2 regions of the Microbacterium sp. MYb64 genome follow, and region 2 is predicted to be linked to the other one. Evidence: predicted binding sites of a transcription regulator. Region 2 holds the regulator's gene; the other holds the start of a gene.
The links. The regulator HspR, encoded in region 2, represses chaperone genes until heat shock. The targets are predictions, from matches to a motif close to AAGTTGAGTCNNNNNGACTCAACTT.
Positions count from the first base shown of each region.

Region 1: a site for HspR is predicted at 1,724-1,748, ahead of CQ044_RS12965 (ATP-dependent Clp protease ATP-binding subunit). Genes of this name have one in related genera too.

Region 1 covers NZ_PCOW01000014.1:19,999-30,780, forward strand. The annotation lists gene CQ044_RS12965 (ATP-dependent Clp protease ATP-binding subunit) at 1-1,709, opposite strand, end outside; gene CQ044_RS12970 (GMP synthase) at 1,863-2,591, shown strand; gene CQ044_RS12975 (glutaminase) at 2,782-3,267, opposite strand; gene CQ044_RS12980 (LacI family DNA-binding transcriptional regulator) at 3,384-4,412, shown strand; gene CQ044_RS12985 (discoidin domain-containing protein) at 4,640-7,504, shown strand; gene purU (formyltetrahydrofolate deformylase) at 7,686-8,537, shown strand; gene CQ044_RS12995 (nitronate monooxygenase family protein) at 8,572-9,612, opposite strand; gene CQ044_RS13000 (DMT family transporter) at 9,637-10,569, opposite strand; gene CQ044_RS13005 (alcohol dehydrogenase catalytic domain-containing protein) at 10,704-10,782, opposite strand, start outside.
Region 2 covers NZ_PCOW01000010.1:69,916-80,697, reverse strand. The annotation lists gene CQ044_RS10825 (sirohydrochlorin chelatase) at 1-231, opposite strand, end outside; gene CQ044_RS10820 (serine protein kinase RIO) at 412-1,290, opposite strand; gene CQ044_RS10815 (DUF3817 domain-containing protein) at 1,564-2,028, shown strand; gene CQ044_RS10810 (NIPSNAP family protein) at 2,122-2,448, shown strand; gene dnaK (molecular chaperone DnaK) at 2,632-4,494, shown strand; gene CQ044_RS10800 (nucleotide exchange factor GrpE) at 4,494-5,135, shown strand; gene CQ044_RS10795 (DnaJ C-terminal domain-containing protein) at 5,139-6,125, shown strand; gene CQ044_RS10790 (heat shock protein transcriptional repressor HspR) at 6,246-6,710, shown strand; gene CQ044_RS10785 (ABC transporter substrate-binding protein) at 6,966-8,336, shown strand; gene CQ044_RS10780 (carbohydrate ABC transporter permease) at 8,420-9,346, shown strand; gene CQ044_RS10775 (carbohydrate ABC transporter permease) at 9,346-10,257, shown strand; gene CQ044_RS10770 (DUF4185 domain-containing protein) at 10,287-10,782, shown strand, end outside.

The DNA of each region.
Region 1 (10,782 bases), on a different contig from region 2:
GGCCGGCGGGCATCGCCCATTCCGGTGCGGCTGCGGCGCACGGCCCGCGCCACGGCGGCGACCGCGTCGTCCTGCCCGATCACGCGGGCGTGCAGGTCGGACTCGAGGTCCGCCAGGCGCTCGCGCTCGGTCTCGGAGACACGGCTGACCGGGATCCCGGTCGCGCGCGCGATGACCGCGGCGATCTCCGCCTCCCCGACGATCGCGGACTCGGAGCCTGCGGAACCGGCGAGGGCGCCGGCGTCGTCGATCCTGGTCTGGACCGCGGCGATCTCGTCGCGGATCCGCGAGGCCTCCTCGTAGTGCTCGGCCCCGACCGCGGCGTTCTTGCGCGCCTCCAGGTCGGCGAGCTCGGCGAACAGCGCCGCGACGTCGGTCACGATGCCGAGGCGCAGGCGCAGGCGCGCACCGGCCTGGTCGATCAGGTCGATCGCCTTGTCCGGGAGCACCCGGTCCGGCAGGTACCGTGCGCTCAGTTCGACGGCGGCGCGGATCGCCTCGTCCGTGTACGCGACCGCATGGTGCTGCTCGTACGCGGGCTTGAGTCCCTCAAGGATGCGCACCGCGTCCTCGATCGAGGGTTCGGCGACCTTCACGGGCTGGAAGCGGCGCTCGAGGGCCGGATCCTTCTCGATCCGGCGGTACTCGGAGAGCGTGGTCGCACCGACCAGGTGCAGGTCGCCCCGGGCGAGGCGCGGCTTCAGGATGTTTCCGGCGTCCATGCCGCCGCCCTCCCCGGATCCGCCCGCACCCACGACCGTGTGCACCTCGTCGATGAAGACGATGATCTCGCCCTTGTGCGCGGCGATCTCGTCCATCGTCTTGGTCAGGCGCTCCTCGAAGTCGCCGCGGTAGCGGGTGCCCGCGAGCATCGCGGGCAGGTCGAGCGCCACGACACGGCGGTCCTTGAGCTGCGCGGGCACGGCGCCGTCGACGATCGCGCGGGCGAGGCCCTCGACGATCGCGGTCTTGCCGACGCCGGCCTCGCCGATCAGCACCGGGTTGTTCTTGGTACGGCGGCTGAGGATCTCGATGGTCTGCTCGATCTCGGAGGCGCGGCCGATCACGGGGTCGAGCTCGCCCTCGCGCGCACGCGCCGTGAGATCGAGGCCGAACTGGTCGAGCATCGGCGTCTCGGAGGCTCCCTGCGCGGCCGTCCCCTCCGGATCCGGCGTCGTGCCCGTGGGCATCGGCTCGCGCAGACCCTGGGTCAGGGCCTCGGCGGTGACCCCGGCGCGGGCGAGGATCTGGCCCGCGGGGGCGTCCTGCCCGAGCACGAGCGCGAAGAACACGTGCTCCGGCTCGATATAGGTCGCACCCGACGAGCGCGCCACCTGGTAGGCGTGGAACAGCGCGCGGCTGGCGCTCGGCGTGATGGTCGCGGCCTCGACGTCGGAGGGCTCGCCCGGAGCGGGCAGACGCGTGTCGACGGCGTCGACGATCGCCTGCGGGGTCACCCCGATGTTGCGGATCGCCTGGTCGACGGCGTCGTCCTCGACGATCGTGCGGAGGACGTGGAGCGCGTCGAGCTCGGTCTGGCCGCGCTCGAGGGCGAAGCGCCCTGCGCGCTGCAGGATGCGCTGAGTGCGCACGGTGAGGAACCGGCTGAGGTCGATCGACCGGGTCTGCCGGGCCTGCTCACCGGCGAGGTAGCGGGCGAGGAACTCGTCGAACGAGCCCGAGCCCGCGTCGGTGAAGTCGTTGGGCATTTCGCTTCCTCTCAAACTTGAGCGTTGTGCTATCAACTTCAACACGGTCCTGCCGCGGGTATTCCCGCTCGCTCCCCGCGGGTCCTCTCCCATGTGTTCCGGAGCGTTGCGGCGCGGCTCCGCCGACCACCGCCGCTCGCCTAGAATCCAGGGATGGCCTCGCTTCTGTATGTCGGCGTGCGCCCTGAGCTGGATGCGGCGACGGCGGAGCGCGCGTCCTTCCGTGTCGCCCTCGGCGTGGACGCCGACGCGCTCGACCGCATCGACCTCACCACCACGGCGCTGCCCGACGACGTCTTCGACCGCTATGCCGGATTCGTGATCGGCGGCTCCCCGTTCAACGTCACCGACGTCCGCAAGTCCGAGGCGCAGCGACGGGTCGAGACGGATCTGGAGCGGATCGCCGAACGCGCGATCGACGGCGCCACGACCGCGTTCTTCACGTGCTTCGGGATCGGCGTGGTCACGCGCCTCCTCGGCGGCGAGGTCGGCATGGAGACCCCGGAGGAGGCGACGGCGGCCGAGATCCGCTGCACGACGGACGCCGCGGCGGATCCGCTCTTCGGCCCCGCGGGACCCGTGTTCCACGCCTTCACGGCGCACAAGGAGGGATCGGCCGAGGTGCCGCCGGGCGCCGTGCTGCTCGCCGGCAACGACACGTGCCCGGTGCAGGCGTATCGTGTGGGCGCCGATCTGTACGCGACGCAGTTCCACCCCGAGCCGTCCCCGCGCGACTTCGCCGACCGCATGGTGTTCTACCGCACCACCGGATACTTCGACCCCGACGCGTTCCACACCGTGCAGGAGGCCGTGCTCGGATCCATCGTGACCGAGCCGGCCCGCATCCTGCACCGCTTCGGCGAGCGCGCCCTGGCCCGCTGACAGGCTGGCCCGCTGGGCCGCGCTGCCTCAGCGGGCCGCGCTGCCCCGGCAGAACCTACTGACCGCGAGACTCCAACTGGGCGACGAGACTGCATGAAATAGGCGCAGTCTCGTCGCGGAGATGGAGTCTCGCGGTCAGGGACGGGCGCGGATCAGGACGCGCGCGGATCGGATCCGCGGCGCACGCGGATCAGGGGCGGGCGTCGCGGAGAAGGGCGATCCGGTCTTCGAGGTAGGCGGAGAGGGGCATGAGGGCGCCGGACGCGGACCAGCGCACCGAAGGGACGCCGTCGACGAGGGCGAGCGGACCGGACGAGCCGCCCGCCGACACGGCGGCGACGTCGATCGGGGTCCATCCGACGTGCACGGTCTCGCCGTCGGCGAAGCCGCCGCGCGAGGCCTCGGCCCGGCGCTCGGCCCTCGCGCGCGCCGATTCCGCCGCGTAACCCCGGCGCACGGGTGCGGCGGCGCGCAGCACCTCAGCCGTGGCGAACACGGCGTCGTCCGCGATCAGGAACACGCCGACGTGCCACGCGGATCCGGCACGCACGATGCGCGGCGCCCTCCACCGCGAGGTCTTCTCGCGCCCGAGCGCCTCCTGCGGCAGGCCGGAGAGGGCGGCGCGCGCCCTGTCCAGGAGCACCGCGAGCGAAGCGTCCGGTTCGGAGGAAGTCACGGATCAAGGCTATGCCCGCACGACTCCCGCGACAGCACCTCGCACGCCACCCCGGATGTGATCGATATCATGCACGTGAGCCGGGACGACGCCCGCGCCACCCACGATCGGACCCCATGACGACCGCAGCGACGCCGGATCCCCGCCGCATCCCGGGAATGGCCGACGTCGCGCGCCTGGCCGGGGTCTCGGCGCAGACCGTCTCCCGCACGCTGAGCGGGAACCCGAGCGTCCAGCCCGAAACCAGGGCGAAGGTGCTCGCCGCGGTCGATCAACTCGGCTACCGGCGCAACAACGCCGCCCGCGCCCTGTCCTCCGGGCGGAGCAGGGCGATCGGGGTGGTCTCGCTCCGCACCGGCTTCTACTCGCGCAGCGCGGTCGCGGTCGGCATCGAGACCACCGCGTCCGAGGCCGGGTACATCGTGAACTCCGTCACGACGCCCTCGCTCGATGCGGGCGAGATCGAGCAGGCCATGTCGCGCCTCGCCGACCAGGGCGTCGAGGGCATCGTGCTCGCCGTGCCGCTGATCTCGACGACGCGCGCGATCGACGAACTGACCCGCACGCTGCCGACGATCACGATCGACGGCTCGCGCACGGCGTCGACCCAGGTGGTCGCGGTCGACCAGCGCGAGGTGGGGCGGATCGCGACCCGCCACCTGCTGGATCTCGGTCATGAGACCGTCTGGCACGTCGCGGGCCCGCAGCAGTGGCTCGACGCCTCGAGCCGCACCCAGGGCTGGCGCGAGGCGCTCGCCGACGCCGGCCGGGAGGCCCCGCCCGAGATCGTCGGGGACTGGTCCCCCGCCTCCGGCCACCGTGCAGGGCAGATCCTGGCCCGCATCCCCGAGGTCACCGCGGTGTTCGTCGCGAGCGACGAGATGGCGTTCGGCCTCGCCAGGGCGTTCGCCGAGCTCGGCCGCGCGATCCCCGAGGACGTGTCGATCGTGGGCGTCGACGACATCCCCCTCGCGGAGTTCTGCTCCCCCGCGCTCACCACGGTCGCGCAGCCGTTCATCGACGTGGGCCGCATCGCCGTCGAGCACCTCCTGCACGCGATCTCGCACCCGGGCGCCGTGCCGCCGGCCGAATCGATCGCGCCGCAGCTCGTCGTGCGCCGCTCCACGGCCGCGCCCCGCCACTGACCGCCGCGTCACCGACCGGCGCGTCGCCGACCGCCGCGTCGCCGACCGCCGCGCCGCTGACCAGCCAGCCGCTGCACGGCCGCACTCCGGACATCCCGCTCGTGTTTGCGATATCTCGCCCGCGAATCCAATTGCGGCAATTCGCGGAGACTTCTTGATGTTAGCGATAACTTGGGAGTACCGTGGCCCCTGTTCTCCCCGCCTCGATGACGCAGCAAGGAAGACCGATGCCTCCACAGATCCTGTCCCTCCCCCGTCGATCGCGGGGCGTCCTCGCCGCCGGCGCCGCGCTCGCGATCGCCGCGACGACGCTGACCCTCGGCGCGGTCGCCCCCGCCCACGCCGACCCCGCCCCTCCCGCGGGCGCGGCGATCCCCGACACGGGCTACACGCTCCTCGACGTCGACTCCGAGTCCGCGCCCTACCCCGCACCGCCCTCCCTCGACGGCACCGCGAAGGGGGCGTTCGACGGCGACTACTCGACCCAGTGGGCGTCGAACTACAACGGCGGCTCCCCGGATCCGATGCCGCACTACCTCACGTTCGACATCGGGGCCGAGCACGCCCTCACCGGGATCGGCTACTCCGTCAAGGTGCAGGGCAACGGCCCGGCCAAGGACGTGCAGGTGCTCACCACGAACGACCCGGCCGTCGCCAAGGACGGCAAGAGCAGCGGCTGGACGCCCGCGGGCACGGCGACGTTCTCGCAGCCGACGAGCAGCACGCAGATCCAGTACGTCACGTTCGCCCAGCCCGTCTCGGCGCGCTACGTCGAGTTCAAGATCCTCGATGCCGTGAACGGCTCGAACAACGCCTCGGCCTCGGAGATCGTCGCGTACACGACAGACGCCCTCGGCGGGATCCCCGCCGGGCACGCCATCACGAACGCCCAGTACGCCGTGGTCGGCGCGGATTCGCAGCAGACCGATTCCGGCGACGGATCCGCGTCTGCGGCCTTCGACCAGAACTCCGCCACGCAGTGGGCGAGCGAGTGGTCGCCGGCCTCGGCGCCGTATCCGCATCAGATCACCTTCGACGTCGGCGGATCCTTCACCCTCACCGGCCTCGGCTACTCCGTCAAGGTGCAGGGCAACGGACCGGTCAAGGACGTCTCGGTGTACACGACCGACGACGCGAACGTCGCGAAGGACCCGTCGGCGAGCGGCTGGAGCACGGCCGGCACCGCGAGCTTCTCGCAGCCGACCAGCGGCTCCCAGATCCAGTACGTCACGTTCTCCCCGCCGGTGAAGGCGCGCTACGTGCGCTTCCAGGCCGAGAACGCGGTGAACGGATCCGCCAACGCCTCCGCGTCGGAGATCGTGGTCTACTCCACGGACGCCGACACCACACCTGTGACCCCGCCCAAGCCCGCGGCCGCGACCGTGACCACCGACTCGGTCGACAACAGCACGTGGAACTACCCCGACGACACCCCGGCCAGCCCCTTCATCGACGCCGACGGCACGTTCCACTTCGGCGAGTCGCACGCGAACTACTACAACGAGCCCGACGGCAGCAACGGCGACATCCGCCAGTGGAACTGGTACACCGGCTCGAACTTCGACACCGCGAAGCCGGACGCCGCCCTCAACGCCGCAGGCACGAACCCCGACACCACCGACTTCTGCAACGCGAGCCCGACCGGCGTGGAGTCGACGAAGGCGCCGGCCGGATCCAGCTACACCCAGCCGAACTACTGCGACATCACGCAGATGTGGGTCGACCCGGATACGGGCGACTGGTACGGCCTGGTGCACAACGAGTTCACGCCCAAGCCCTTCGGCGACGGCCTGCACTACGACGCGATCGACTACGCGGTCTCGACCGACAAGGGCAGGACCTGGAGCATCCCCGGACACGCGATCACCTCGCCGTACAGCACGACCCGCGGCGACACCACCGCGTTCCCGCAGCAGACGTACTCCTACGGCGACGGCGACCCGCGCCTCTACGTCGACTACGCCTCCGGCTACTTCTACGCGTTCTACGGCTCCCGCGTCGTGAACAAGACCGGAGGCTGGGTGGCGTTCTACGAGCACGTCGCCCGCGCCCCGATCTCCGGGAAGATGGCGACCGGCACGTGGCAGAAGTGGTACGACGGCGCGTGGACCGAGCCCGGCATCTCCGGCAAGGAGAGCAACATGGTCCCCGTCGCGGATGACAGCGAGACGGGCTACACGCCGGTCGACAAGGAGTACGACCCGAACACCCCCGGCACGGCCCAGCAGCAGATCAAGAACGGGCAGATGCCCGCCACCTCGCCGCTGTTCGTGATGGACGTCACCTACGACGCCTACCTCGGGCTGTACATCGGCCAGCCGCAGAACCCCGACCAGTCGGGCAAGGCGCCGCAGGAGTTCTACGCCACGAAGAACCTCGCGACGCAGAAGTGGTTCCGTCTCGGCGACTCCGGATCCGCGTACACCACGGCGTCCTGGTACCGGTGGTTCGTGGACCCCGCCAACAAGACGAGCTCGGCGATCGTGGGCAAGTCGTTCCGGTCGTACTGCTCCTTCGGCTGCATGGGCGACGCCTACGCGCAGCTCGCCAACATCACGATCGACGCCGGTCCTTCCGTGTCGCCCGCGACCGCGATCGACACGACGAAGGCGTACACGATCGCGAACGGCGATGGGCGCAAGCTCTCGGCCTCCGGCAACGGCAAGAAGCTGACGACGGCGGGATCCGTGAACCGCAAGAACGGCGCCTGGACCTTCACCGCGACCGGAGACGGCGCCTACACGATCGCGACGCAGGCCGGAGCGCTGCTCGGCGTGGATGCCTCTTCGAACGCCGGGCGCGCATGGGGTGCGGGCCTCACGCTCACCGGCAAGGCGTCGGCCGGGGTCGGGCAGCAGTGGTTCATCGTGCCGAACACGGATCCCGCCAGCGGAGCGGCGACCGGATCCGTCCGGCTGGTGAACCGCTACTCGGGGCTGGTGCTGGGCATCGACACGTCCACCGCCGCGACCACGCCGGGCCGCACCTGGGACGCACCGTCGGCGCACGGAGCCTCCACCACCTCCCAGGCCGGCCACTTCACGCGACCGGGCGACCAGACGCTGAGCCTGGCCGAGTTCTCCGGGAACTGATCGCGAAGGGGTCTCCCTCGCGGGATCCTCGCCGGAAGGGATCCGGGCCTTGCGCCCGGATCCCTTCCGGCGTCTGCCGGGCGCGATCCCCGCGCCCGGCGCGCACGTTGCGGGCGCGATTCGCCTCGCGCGCCGGGGCGCGGCAGAATCGACGGACACCCCGCTTGCAAGGAGACCTGTCATGGCGCAGCCCGACACCGCACGACTGCTCATCGCCTGCGACGACCAGCCAGGGATCGTCGCGGCCGTGGCCGGAGTGCTCACCGCGCACGGGGCGAACATCATCTCGCTCGACCAGCACTCCACGGACGCGGCCGGCGGGCGCTTCTTCCAGCGCACGGTGATCCACCGCGACGGTCTCGCCGCCGCGCGTCCGGCGCTCGAAGCGGATCTGGCCGCGGTCGCCGAGCGCTTCGGCATGGAGTGGTCGCTGCACGACGCGTCCAAGCGCAAGCGCGTGGCGATCTTCGTGTCCAAGTACGACCACTGCCTCTTGGAGCTGCTCTGGCGCACGCAGCGGGGGCAGCTCGACATCGACGTCACCATGGTGGTCTCGAACCACCCGGATCTCGCGGAGTCGGTGCGCTCGTTCGGGGTGCCGTTCGTGCACATCCCGTCCGGGGACAAGGCCGAGATGGAGCAGCGCCAGCTCGAGCTGCTGCGGGGCAACGTGGACCTGGTCGTCCTCGCGCGCTACATGCAGATCCTCACCGACGAGTTCATCGAGAATCTCGGCGCTCCGGTGATCAACATCCACCACTCGTTCCTCCCGGCCTTCATCGGCGCGAACCCCTACGCACGGGCCAAGGACCGCGGCGTGAAGCTCATCGGCGCCACCGCGCACTACGCGACGGCGGACCTCGATGAGGGGCCGATCATCGAGCAGGACGTCACGCGCGTGACGCACGCCGAGTCGGCCTCGGAGCTGCAGAGCCGCGGCGCCGACGTGGAGCGCCTGGTGCTCGCGCGCGCCGTGCAGTGGCACGCCGACGACCGCGTCATCGTGCACGGCCGCTCGACCGTCATCCTCTGACGACGCCGCTTCCGCGCTGCGCGCGGGTGTGCGATCAGGCGGGCACTCCCGCGGCCAGCTCCGCGAACGCCGCCGCCGCGGTCTCGTAGCGGGCCAGCGGCGCCGACTGGCCGAGCCACAGCGACTGCAGCTCGCCCTTGTTCTGCTGCCCGGCCGGGGTGCGGAAGCGTCCGGTGATCCAGTTCTGCGCCGGGAACGGGGCGATGGATCCGGCCGCCTCGATCTCGGCGACCACGCGGTTGCGTGCGCCGCGCGCGAGCCGCCCGCTCATGGCCCTCGTGAGCACGGACCCTTCGGCGGGCGTCGCGCGGACCGCCGCCCTGTGGGCCTCGGTGGCCGCAGACTCCGCCGTGCCGAGGAAGGCCGTGCCGACCTGCACGCCCTGCGCGCCGAGCGCGAACGCGGCGGCGACCCCGCGGCGGTCCGAGATCCCTCCCGCCGCGATGACCGGCACATCGACCGCGTCGACGACCTGCGGCAGCAGCGAGAACAGGCCGACGACCGAGTCCTCGGCCGGTCGCAGGAACGACACCCGGTGGCCCGCGGCCTCGGCACCGGTCGCGACGATCGCATCGACCCCTCCCTCAGCGAGGGCGCGCGCCTCGGCGACCGTCGTCGCGGTGCCGATCACGCGGATCCCCCTGCCGTGCGCCTCGTCGACGAGCGACGCCGACGGCACCCCGAAGACGACGCTCAGCACCGCCGGCGCGGCCTCGAGGACCGCGGCGAGCTGCTCGTCGAGCGAGGGCAGATACGCCTCGGGGCGGGCGGGCACCTCTGCGCCCACCTCGGCGAAGAACGGGGCGAGGGCCGCCGCGTAGTCGTCGTGCTCGGTGCCCGGCTCGATCTCATCGCCCCGGGGGAGCCAGATGTTGAGCCCGAACGGCCGGCGCGTCGCGGCCCTGATCCCGGCGACGGTCGTGCGGATGCGCTCCGCGTCGTAGCCGTACAGCCCGTAGGACCCGAGCCCTCCGGCCGCGCTGACCGCGGCGACGAGCGGAATCGAGCTGAGCCCGCCGAAGGGCCCGAGGAGGACGGGGGTGCGGATGTCGAGGAGGTCGGTCAGCGAGCTCATGATCCCGAGGCTACGCCCCGACGGTCAGTCGGGGACGACGGGGATGGATCCGGTCAGCGGCGACGGCGGCTCCTCGTCGGGTCGGGCGCCGCGACGACGCCGCGCGCCCGCCGTGACGCCGATGCTCGCGATCACGACCAGCGCGATCGCGGCGAGTCGCACGGGCGACGCGTGCTGTCCGAGCACGAGCAGCCCCGCGATCGTCGCGAAGACGGGCTCGAGGCTGAGCAGGATCCCGAACACGCGCTGCGGCAGGCGGCGGAGCGCCGCGAGTTCGAGGATGTACGGGATGACGGAGGCGAGCAGGGCGGTGAGCGCGGCGAGTCCCAGCACGCGAGGGTCCGCCACCGCGGTGACCGCGGCGGGCACGCCGAACGGCAGCAGCAGCACGGCGGCCACGGCGAGCGCGACCGCCAGTCCCTCGGTTCCCGTGGTGAGCGCGCCGACGCGGGTGCTCATCCGGATGTACATGATCCAGAACCCGGCGGCGATGAGCGCGAACAGCACGCCCCAGGGATCCAGCGCCTCGGCGCCCGTGAGCCCGTCGACCCCCAGCAGCGCCATACCGAGCAGGGCGATCCCCACCCAGACGGCATCGGCGAGGCGCCGGGTGAGCAGCGCCGCCAGCACGAGCGGGCCGAGGAACTCGATCGCGACCGCGGGCCCGAGCGGGATCCGGTCGATCGCGGCGTAGTAGGTGCCGTTCATCGCGGCGATCGAGACGCCGAAGAGGATCGCGGCGATCCACTGCGCGCGGTTCCAGCGCTTCAGCCGAGGACGCGCGATGACGAGCACCACGATCGCGGCGATGAGCACGCGCAGTCCGGTGACGCCCCACGACCCGAGCTCCGGGAAGATCGTCGTCGCGACGGCCGCGCCGAAGGGCAGGGACAGGCAGGATCCGACGACCAGCAGCACGCCGAGAGCGGGCTGCTGCCGCGGTTCCTGGGAGTTCACCCCTCCAGCCTGGCACGGCCGGGGTTCGCCTGCGGCCACCGACCATGTCCCGATTTCGGCTGAGTCTGGAGCGGTTTCCCCGCCGAAAACGGTACATGGTGGGGCATGAAGCGGGACAGGGTTCTCCCGCACCCTCAGCGCGGAGTGAGTCCCACCCGCAGGGGCGCCCCGGGGGCGGCCGCCTGCACGAGGGCGGCGTCGACCGCGGCGAGC
Region 2 (10,782 bases):
GTCCACCCGCACGTGGAAGCCCTGCGACAGCAGCAGCGGCACGACGACCACGGGCCCCTCGACCGCGGCCAGGGCCGTCGGCGCATCCGGCTCCTGCACGTCGACGAAACCGGAGTGCACGGCGACGTCGGGGAGGCGCTCGGCGACGCGGCGCACGAGTAGCGCGATCGCGGCGGCGCCGGCGGCGTCCGAGGTGCCGTGCGACACGGCGAGCAGTGCGGGGCGGGGCATGGTCGGAGTGTATGCGGATGTCCGTGGGCGGTGTTCGGAAGTCCTTCACACACCGACATCGACTCCGATGGACGTCCGCGTCTTGTGACGGTCCGCAAGTCCGGTTTGGGGCGCGTCCCGCCACGTTCGGGCGTCCTGGTGCGCCCCGAACCGGCAGATCACGCCCCGAACGGGGGAGGGTCACCCGAACGACTCCGCGACAAGCTCGCCGAAGAGCTCCTCCGCATCGACGTCGAGGCGCTGGCGGGCGAACCAGTCGCACACGTTGACGCAGTCGCGGTGCAGCAGGTCCAGCCCCTGCGGGTTCGCGACGGTGTCCACGATCTGCGGCAGGTCGATCACGACCACGCGGCCGTCCTGGACGAGCAGGTTGTACGGGGACAGGTCGCCGTGCGCGACCCCGGCCCTGGCGAAGGTCCGCATGAGCGCGGCGACTTGCGCGAACAGATCGGGGAGCGCCTCCGGATCGTGCCGCACCTGCGCGAGCCGGGGCGCTGCGGCGCCGCCGGCGGATCCGATGAACTCCATGAGCACCTCGGTGCCGCTCACCTGCACCGGATAGGGCACGGGAGCGCCGAGCTCCCACATCCGGCGCAGGGCCTCGAACTCGGCCAGCGACCACTGTGCGGCGGCGACCTCGCGGCCGTGCTCCGACTTCTTCGCGAGGGCGCGGGCGTCGCGCGAGTTCCGGGTGCGCCGGCCCTCGGTGTACACGGCGGAGCGGTGGAACGTACGGTGCTCGGTGCCGCGATAGCGCTTGGCGGCGAGGAGCGTGCGCTGGCCGGGATCGCCCGGCACGGCGCGCTCGAGGAGGAAGACGTCGGCCTCCTTGCCGGTCTTGAGGATGCCGAGCTCGGTGTCGACCGCGCCGGCCGAGGTCACCACCCAGTCGGGGCGTGGTTGCGGACCGCGCTCGGTCGGCGTCGCGGCGGGCCAGGTGGTCCAGCGCTGGCCCTCGCCGAGTTCGACATCGGCGAAGGACAGGCCGAGATCGTCGTCATCGGCGGCGGAGAGGAAAAGGGAAGCAGAAGCATCCGAGGATGCGGAGGAAGGGATCACGAGAGGCTCCGGGTCGGGGCCGCTCGCGAAGGGATCGGGCGGGCGGCCTCAGGGAAGAAGGTCGGCGAAGGGCGCGACAACAGAGACGTTCATCGTCAGCTCCTTCCCTCGGATCCCGGGGCGATCCCGGTGCCCGCCGAGTCTACGGGTCCATGGCCCTCGCGCGGAAGCCCCAGGGGAGGATCCGAAGACCCATCGAAAGGTGGAGGCCCGCGGGAGGCGGCCGGAGGATCCCGATCCCTACGCTGGAGGGGACCCGACCCGAGGAGAGACGTGTTCACCACTCCCGCCCGCCTTTTCCGCGTGCTCGCGATCGCGGAGGCCATCACCTGGACCCTCCTGATCGGCGCCCTGATCGGCCGCGCCACGGGTCTGCCTCCGGTGCTCGTGACGATCGCCGGATCCATCCACGGCTTCGTCTTCCTCTCCTACGGCGCCACGGCGGTGCTGCTCGCGTTCCACCAGCGCTGGGGCGTCGGCGTCGCGATCCTCGCGATCGCGAGCGCGATCGTGCCCTACGCCACGATCCCCGCCGAGATCTGGCTGCACCGCAGCGGCCGCCTCGCCGGCGACTGGCGCCTGGAGCAGACGGAGGATCCGCGCGACGCGGCCTGGTACGACCGCACGATGCGGTGGTTCCTGCACCGTCCGTGGGTGCTCGCGCTGCTCATCGTCGCCGCGGTCGCCGCGCTCTTCGCGGTCCTGCTGCTGATCGGCCCTCCCGGCGGGAGCCACTGACCGCAGTCCGACCGCGGAAGAGTCTGGATCGGGCGCGGGGTGCCGTGCGAGGATGGCGGTCATCCGCGCCCGCCGCCCTCTTCCGGAGTCGTCATGACCGTGCTCGAGATCCGCTCCTACGTCCTGCATCCCGGTGCCCGTCAGAGCTTCCACGACCTCTTCCACACGAAGGTCATGCCGATGCTCGCCGATCAGGGGATCCGCGTGGTGCGCTACGGCGCGAGCGAGCACGACGACGTCTCCTACGTCCTCATGCGCGCGTTCGATTCGACCCTCCACCGGGACGAGCAGGAGGACCGCTTCTACGGCAGCGCGCTGTGGCGCGAGGGGTACCGCGAAGAGGTGCTGGCGATGATCGCCTCCTACCAGGAGGTGGTCCTCACGCTGGACGACGCGACGGTCGACGCGCTCGGGGCCTGAGGTTCACGACGAGGCGGACTATCTGCACTCAAACTTGAGCCGACTGGTATCAAGTTTGTTGACAACTCTTGACGTCGGGCGTACCCTTGAGTCATCGCGACTCAGGTTTCGGAGGGATCTTCTCCGGCGGAACAGGGGATCGCGCAGACTTTCCCAGAAACTTCCGACTGAAGGAGAAAACAAATGGCACGTGCTGTCGGTATCGACCTCGGTACGACGAACTCCGTCGTCAGCGTCCTCGAGGGCGGCGAGCCCAAGGTCATCGCCAACGCAGAAGGCTTCCGGACCACCCCCTCGGTGGTCGCCTTCACCAAGGACGGGGAGGTGCTCGTCGGCGAGACCGCGAAGCGCCAGGCCGTCACCAACGTGGACCGCACGATCGCATCGGTCAAGCGCCACATGGGCACCGACTGGTCGTTCGACGTGGACGGCAAGAAGTGGACGCCGCAGGAGATCTCCGCGCGCATCCTGCAGAAGCTCAAGCGCGACGCCGAGGCGTACCTGGGTGACACTGTGACGGACGCGGTCATCACCGTCCCCGCGTACTTCAACGACGCCGAGCGTCAGGCCACCAAGGAGGCCGGCGAGATCTCGGGCCTCAACGTCCTGCGCATCATCAACGAGCCCACCGCCGCGGCCCTGGCCTACGGTCTGGACAAGGGCAAGGAGGACGAGCTCATCCTCGTCTTCGACCTCGGTGGCGGCACGTTCGACGTCTCGCTGCTCGAGGTGGGCAAGGACGACGACTTCTCCACGATCCAGGTGCGCTCCACCGCCGGTGACAACCGCCTCGGCGGCGACGACTGGGACCAGCGCCTCGTCGACTACCTGATCAAGCAGTTCAAGGACTCGACCGGCGTCGACGTCTCGGGCGACAAGATCGCACTGCAGCGCCTCAAGGAGGCCGCGGAGCAGGCGAAGAAGGAGCTCAGCTCCTCGACGTCGACCAGCGTCAACCTGCCGTACCTGTCGCTCACCGAGAACGGCCCCGTGTCGCTGAGCGAGACGATCACCCGCGCGAAGTTCGAGGACCTCACCAAGGACCTGCTCGACCGCACCAAGAAGCCCTTCGAGGACGTGATCCGCGAGGCCGGCATCAAGGTCGGCGACATCGCCCACGTCGTGCTCGTCGGCGGATCCACCCGTATGCCCGCCGTGGCCGAGCTCGTCAAGCGCGAGGCCGGCAAGGAGGCCAACAAGGGTGTGAACCCGGACGAGGTGGTCGCCGTCGGCGCAGCTCTCCAGGCCGGTGTCCTGAAGGGCGAGCGCAAGGACGTCCTCCTCATCGACGTCACCCCGCTGAGCCTCGGCATCGAGACCAAGGGCGGCATGATGACCAAGCTCATCGAGCGCAACACGGCCATCCCGACCAAGCGCAGCGAGACCTTCACGACCGCCGACGACAACCAGCCGTCGGTCGCGATCCAGGTCTTCCAGGGCGAGCGCGAGTTCACCCGCGACAACAAGCCGCTGGGCACGTTCGAGCTGACCGGCATCGCGCCGGCTCCGCGCGGCATCCCGCAGATCGAGGTCACCTTCGACATCGACGCGAACGGCATCGTGCACGTGTCCGCCAAGGACAAGGGCACGGGCAAGGAGCAGTCGATGACCATCACGGGCGGCTCGTCGCTCTCGAAGGACGACATCGACCGCATGGTGCGCGAGGCCGAGGAGCACGCCGCCGAGGACAAGAAGCGCCGTGAGTCGGCCGAGGTCCGCAACCAGGCCGAGACCCTGTCCTACTCGATCGAGAAGCTCATCTCGGAGAACGAGGACAAGCTGCCCGAGGACGTCAAGACCGAGGTCAAGGCCGACGTCGACGCACTGAAGACCGCGCTGGCCGGCGAGGACGACGAGGCCGTGAAGACCGCGTTCGACAAGCTGAACGCGTCGCAGTCGAAGCTGGGCGAGGCCATCTACGCGCAGTCCCAGGCCGACGCGGCCGCCCCCGGTGCCTCCGAGGGCGCCCCGGCCGGCGAGAGCGCGGCGTCCGATGAGGACGTCGTGGACGCCGAGGTCGTGGAAGACGAGGACGAGAAGAAGTGATGACGGATCCCAAGGACTTCGAAGAGCCCGAAGAGGGTCGTGAGGTCGGCGGTCAGGGGTCGGACGCGAACGCGTCCGGCCTCGGGCCCGTCGAAGGATCCGATGACGCCGAAGAGCTCACGGTCGACGACATCCTGAACATCGCTCAGAACGACGACGCGCTCGCCGAGGACGCTGTGGAGGATGCGGCCCTCCATGACGCCGAGCACACTCTGCTCGTCGACCTCAAGCGCCTTCAGGCCGAGTACGCGAACTACCGTCGCCGCACCGAGGAGCAGCGCGGTATCGAGATCCAGCGCGCGAAGGGCGAGGCCGCCAAGGGCCTGCTCCCCGTGCTCGACGACCTCGACCGCGCCGCCGCGCACGGCGATCTGGAGGAAGGAAGCCCCTTCGCCGCGATCGCCGACAAGGTCCGCTCGGTCGTCGAGCGCCTCGGCGTGGTCTCCTACGGCGAGAAGGGCGACGAGTTCGACCCGCAGCAGCACGAGGCGATCTTCCAGCAGCCCACTCCGGGTGTGGAGAAGGCCACCGTGCTCGAGGTCGTCGAGGTGGGCTACCGCCTGGGCGATGTCGAGCTGCGTCCCGCCAAGGTCGTCGTCGCCGTTCCCGCTGACCCTTCGGCAGGCTCAGGGACCGCTTAGCAGATGGCTAGCCAGGACTGGTTCGACAAGGACTTCTACAAGACCCTCGGCGTCTCGAAGGACGTGTCCGAGGCGGATCTGAAGAAGACCTACCGCAAGCTCGCGCGCAAGTACCACCCCGACTCCAATGCCGGCGATGCCGCGGCGGAGGCGAAGTTCAAGGAGATCAGCGAGGCGTACTCGGTGCTCTCCGACAAGGAGCAGCGCGCCGAGTACGACCAGATCCGCGCCATGGGCGCCGGCGGCGCGCGCTTCACGGCTCCGGGGAGCGCCGGCAACGGCGGCTTCGACGACGTGTTCAGCGCGTTCGGCCGTGGCCGTGGCGGGCAGCAGGGCGACTTCGACGACATCTTCGCGATGTTCAACCAGGGCGGCGGATCCTTCGGCTCCGGGCGCTTCGGTCAGCCGTCCGGCGGCTACCGGGGCTTCGGCGGCCCGCAGAAGGGCGCCGACGTCACGGCCCGCACGACGCTGTCGTTCGCGACCGCGGTGCAGGGCGAGACCGTGACGCTGCAGGGCGAGGACGGCCGGCCGCTCAAGGTGAAGATCCCCGCAGGCGTCAAGGACGGGCAGAAGATCCGGCTCCGCGGCCGTGGGCGTCCCTCGCCCGACGGCGGGGAGAACGGCGACATCGTGGTGCAGGTCGCCGTGAAGCCGCATCCGGTGTTCACCCGCGACGGGCTGAACCTGCGCGTCACCGTGCCGATCACCTTCACCGAGGCCGCGCTCGGCGCCACCATCGAGGTACCGACGCTCGGCGGCGATCCGGTCAAGCTCAAGGTCGCGGCGGGCACGCCGTCGGGCCGAGTGCTGCGGGTCAAGGGCCGCGGGGTCACGACGTCCAAGGGCACCGGCGACCTGCTCGCCGAGGTCCAGGTCGCCGTGCCGTCGCACCTCGACGACGCCGCGCGCGAGGCGCTGGAGCGCTTCCGCGCGGCCGAGCCCGCGGAGAACCCGCGCACCGAGCTGCTGGCGAAGGCGCGGGCGTGATGAGCGACCCCCTGATCTGGCTCCCGTCGCAGAAGCTGCCGCTTTCCGAGCGGAATTCCGGCAGTTTTCGCGACGGGAGCGGACAAGGGAGCAAGGGGACGCGTCGTGGGCGATGAGCGCATGAGTGCCGACACCCCGGTCTTCGCGATCGCGGTCGCCGCAGAACTCGCCGGGATGCACCCGCAGACCCTGCGGCAGTACGACCGGATCGGCCTGGTCGTGCCCGGCCGGACGCGAGGCGGATCCCGCCGCTATTCGATGCGCGACATCGAGCAGCTGCGCGAGGTCGCCCAGTTGTCCAGCGAGGGCATGAGCCTGCCCGCGATCGCGCGCCTCCTCGACCTCGAGGACGAGGTGCGCACGCTGCACCGCCGCGTGGTCGAGCTCGAGCTCGCACTGCGCGAGGAGCGCGCCAACCGTCCCGGTCTGCGCGTGTTCGCCGCAGGCACGTCCGGATCCGTCATGGCCGTCCCTTCGGGCCGCCGGATCCGCCGTTCCACCGAGGTCGTGCTGTGGCGGCCGTGGGGGAACACTCCGGAGCACCCCGACGACCTCACCGACGACCCGGACGACAGCGCCCGCTGAGCGCCGCCGCGGGCGCCGTCCGCGCGCCCGGGATCAGTCCGATAGTGCCTGAAATCGATTTCCGTCGCGAAGCGCCTCAGCCCCAGGTCGCGAGTTCGGAAGTGAATCCGCGAAGAGCGTCTTGTGTCTGAAATCGATTTCGCCTACTCTGAGTGCAGCCCGGTCGATGCCGACTCAGCGCGACCGCGGACCCGGCCCCCCGTGCCGGACCCAGCACCGAATCGACGAGGAAGTCGTGTTCCCGAGGAGGAACCCATGAAGACGGACACACAGCGCACGCGCCGGGTGGTGATGGCCGCTCTCGGCGGCATCACGGCGGTAGGACTGCTCGCAGGCTGCGGCTCGAGCACCCCTGGTCAGGCCGCGGGGAGCGGAGGCGACTCCTCCGGCAAGACCACGATCGAGTTCTGGCACCGCACGTTCACCCCGCCGGAGAACGCCTGGTACAAGGACATCGTCAAGAAGTTCAACGCCTCGCAGGACAAGATCGTCGTCAAGGACACGGAGATCCCCGCCGACGCCTGGGACCAGAAGATGAAGGCCGCCCAGGCCGCAGGCAAGGCCCCCGACATCTATACGCACTCCGGCAGCATCCAGGACGCGGTGAACGCGGGGCAGCTGTACGACCTCGGCAAGGTCGTCGACAAGTCCAAGCTCGGCGAGATCATCGACTCCGCGAAGTCGGTGTCCGAGATCGGCGGAACCTACTACGCCTACCCGCTCCTGCAGGAGGCCCAGACGGTGCTGTTCTGGAACAAGGACATGCTCTCGAAGGCCGGCGTCGACACCGACAAGGCCCCGGCCACCTGGGACGACCTGCTCGCCGACTGCGCGAAGATCCAGCCGACGCTCGCCCAGGGGCAGTACTGCATCTCGCCCTCGTCCGACGCCATCACCTTCGCCTGGTCGACCGTCGGCCAGCAGTACAACTTCGCCGGGCACACCGCGCTCACCGACGACTGGAAGTCGCCGAACATCGACAACGCCGGGTATCGCGACCTGATGTCCAAGTACAAGGAGCTGTGGGACAAGGGCTACATGCCCAAGCAGGCGCTCGCCGCGTACGTCGAGGGCAAGGACTTCGGTCAGAAGAAGGTCGCCTTCAAGGTCTCCGGCTCGTGGATGATGTCCGAGATCGGATCCGACTACCCCGATCTCCTCACCAAGACCGGGATCGGCGCCTTCCCGAACGCCTCGAACGCCGATGGCCGCACCGCCACCACGCTCGGCAACTTCAAGTGGGTCATCGACGCGAAGACCAAGAACGCCGAGGCCGCGGGGAAGTTCCTGGAGTGGTCGCTCGCCGGCGACCCGCAGAACCTCGTGCCCTTCTTCGTGAACACCCAGTTCACCAAGGTCCCCGTGCGCAAGTCGGTGCAGGACGCCGTCGCGAAGGACGAGGCCGCGACCAAGGCGCCGTGGTCGACCGTCATCACGAACGACATCGCGCCGGATGCGATCTCCGAGCCCACCTACCCGTGGGACGTCTCGCTCGCGGTCGGCACCGCGATGGAGTCGGTGATGAAGGGCGCAGCCTCGCCGGATGACGCGATCAACACGGCGAACGCCGCGATCCAGAAGGTCATCCAGTCGCAGGACCTGCCCAGCAAGGCTCCCAAGAAGTGAGTGCGGCGCGGTCGGGGACCGCTGCGCGGCCGTCCCCGACCGCGCAGCCCGCGCCCAGCACCTCAGAACGACGGGGAGAGACGATGGCCACCGAAGCGATCGACGACCGGCGCACGGTGAAGCGCCGGCACGCCAAGTACCGGAATCGCGACACGAAGCTCGCCTACCTGATGCTCGCGCCCGTGGTGATCCTGCTCGGCGTCTTCGTCGCGTGGCCGGCGGTGTACGCAGGGTTCCTGTCGTTCCAGGACTGGAGCTTCTACAAGGATCCGCAGTTCGTCGGCGTGAAGAACTACGCCGACGTCCTGACGGACCCGCTGTTCGTCGCCACGATCGGCCGCGGCTTCCTGTTCGTCCTCCTGACGGTGCCCCCGATGCTGGTGCTCGCGTTCCTGTTCGCGAGTCTCGTCGTGACCCTGTCCCGCCGCCTGGCGACGATCCTCAAGGTCAGCATCTACATCCCGACGATCATCTCCGGCGTCATCGCCTCGATCATCTTCGTGGTGATCTACGCCTACGACGGCGGGATCCTGAATGCGGTGCTCGCCGCCTTCCACATCGACCCGGTGTCCTGGATCGGGGATCCGGCGTGGGCGCTCCTCTCCGTGGCCGTGCCGGCGGTCTGGCTCGGCATGGGCCTGACGTCGCTCATCATGGTCGCCGCGATGGTCGACATCCCGACGGAGTACTACGAGGCGGCCGCGATGGAGGGCGCGGGGTGGTGGCAGAAGACCTTCTACATCACGATGCCGCAGATGAAGAACGTGTTCCTGTACCTGCTCATCACGGGCTTCGTCGCCGCGATCCAGCAGTTCGAGCTGCCGCTCGTCATGACGCAGGGCGGCCCGCTGGACTCGACCACCCTGCCGAACCTGTTCATCTTCAACCACTTCCGCAACGACGTGAACGTGGGCTACTCGATCGCCGCGGCGCTGCTGCTGTTCGTGGTGCTGGGATCCGTGTCGGCCCTCGTGTTCAAGTTCATCAACTCCGAGAGGCTGGTCGACTGATGAGCGCGACGCGCCAGAGCACCGTGCCCGAGACCACCAGGATCGTCCTGGACGGCAAGGATCACCGTCGCTTCACGATGCCGCACGGCATCGGAGGCTGGGCCGCGGTCGTCGGCAAGGGCGTGGTGGGCCTGATCTTCCTGCTCGCCGCGCTGTTCCCGCTCGCGTGGATGGTGATCGCCGGCTTCAAGGCGAAGACCGAGGTGCTGAGCACGCCCTTCCAGTTCTTCCCCGAGGTGTGGCACTGGGAGAACTACGGCAAGATCCTGGGCGACGAGACGTTCCTGCGCACGCTCGGCTGGACCTTCCTCGGGGCGATCCTGTTCACGGTGCTCAGCCTCACCGTGAACTCCTTTGCGGCCTACGCGTTCGCGCGGCTCGAGTTCCGGTTCCAGCGCACGCTCTGGGTCGCCGTCATCACGACCATGTTCATCCCGGGGATGACGATCCTGCTCACGAGCTTCATCGTGGTGACGAAGCTCGCGATGCTGGACACGCTCGCCGTGCTGGTGATCCCGGGGGCGGCGAGCGCCGCGTCGGTCTTCTTCATCCGGCAGTTCTACCTGAACATCCCGGCCAGCCTCGAGGAGGCCGCGATGCTCGACGGCTGCGGCCGGTTCGGGATCTTCGTGCGGATCTTCCTTCCGCTGTCGAAGCCGCCGTTCGTCGTGATGGGCATCACCGCGTTCCTCGCGTACTGGAACTCCTACGTGTGGCCGATCATGACGATCACGTCGCCGGAGAAGTTCGTGCTGCAGCAGTACCTCGCCGAGTTCCGCACCGGCCGAGGCTCGAGCGAGCTCGGCCTGCTCATGGCCGGATCCGTGCTCGCCGCGGCGCCGGTCGTGATCCTGTTCCTCATCTTCCAGCGTCAGATCATCGGCAACATCAAGATGGCCGGACTCAAGTAGCCGGTCGCGTTCTCGAAGGGGAGAAGGCCATGTCCGAAGAAGCGATCCGTCCTGCCCACCGGCTGACCCGCCGCGGCCTGCTGCAGGGAGCCCTCGCCGCCGGAGCCGCACTGGGCGTCTCGGCGCTGGGGGCGAGCCCCGCGGCGGCCGCCGGGCTCACCGTCACCCGCATGAAGGTGCTCGCCGGCACGCAGGCCGGTGTCCAGTACGGGATCGGCGCGACCGATCTCGGGATCCCCGCGCGCACGCCCGACGGGCGGCTGCTGTTCATGTTCGGCGACACCTGGGCCGATGCGGTGGGAGGCGCGAACTGGCGCTCCCCGGTCGCGCTGTACTCCTCGACGGCAAACCTCGCCTCCGGGGTCGTGTTCGACGGGGCGGCGGGGGCGGGCGCCAACACCCAGGTCACCGCGCCGCAGCTCTGGTACTACCCGCACGATGCGTACTACGAGACCGTGATCCCCTCCGACGTGATCACGATCGGCTCCCGGATGTACCTGCACGCGATCGTGAACGGGCCGACCT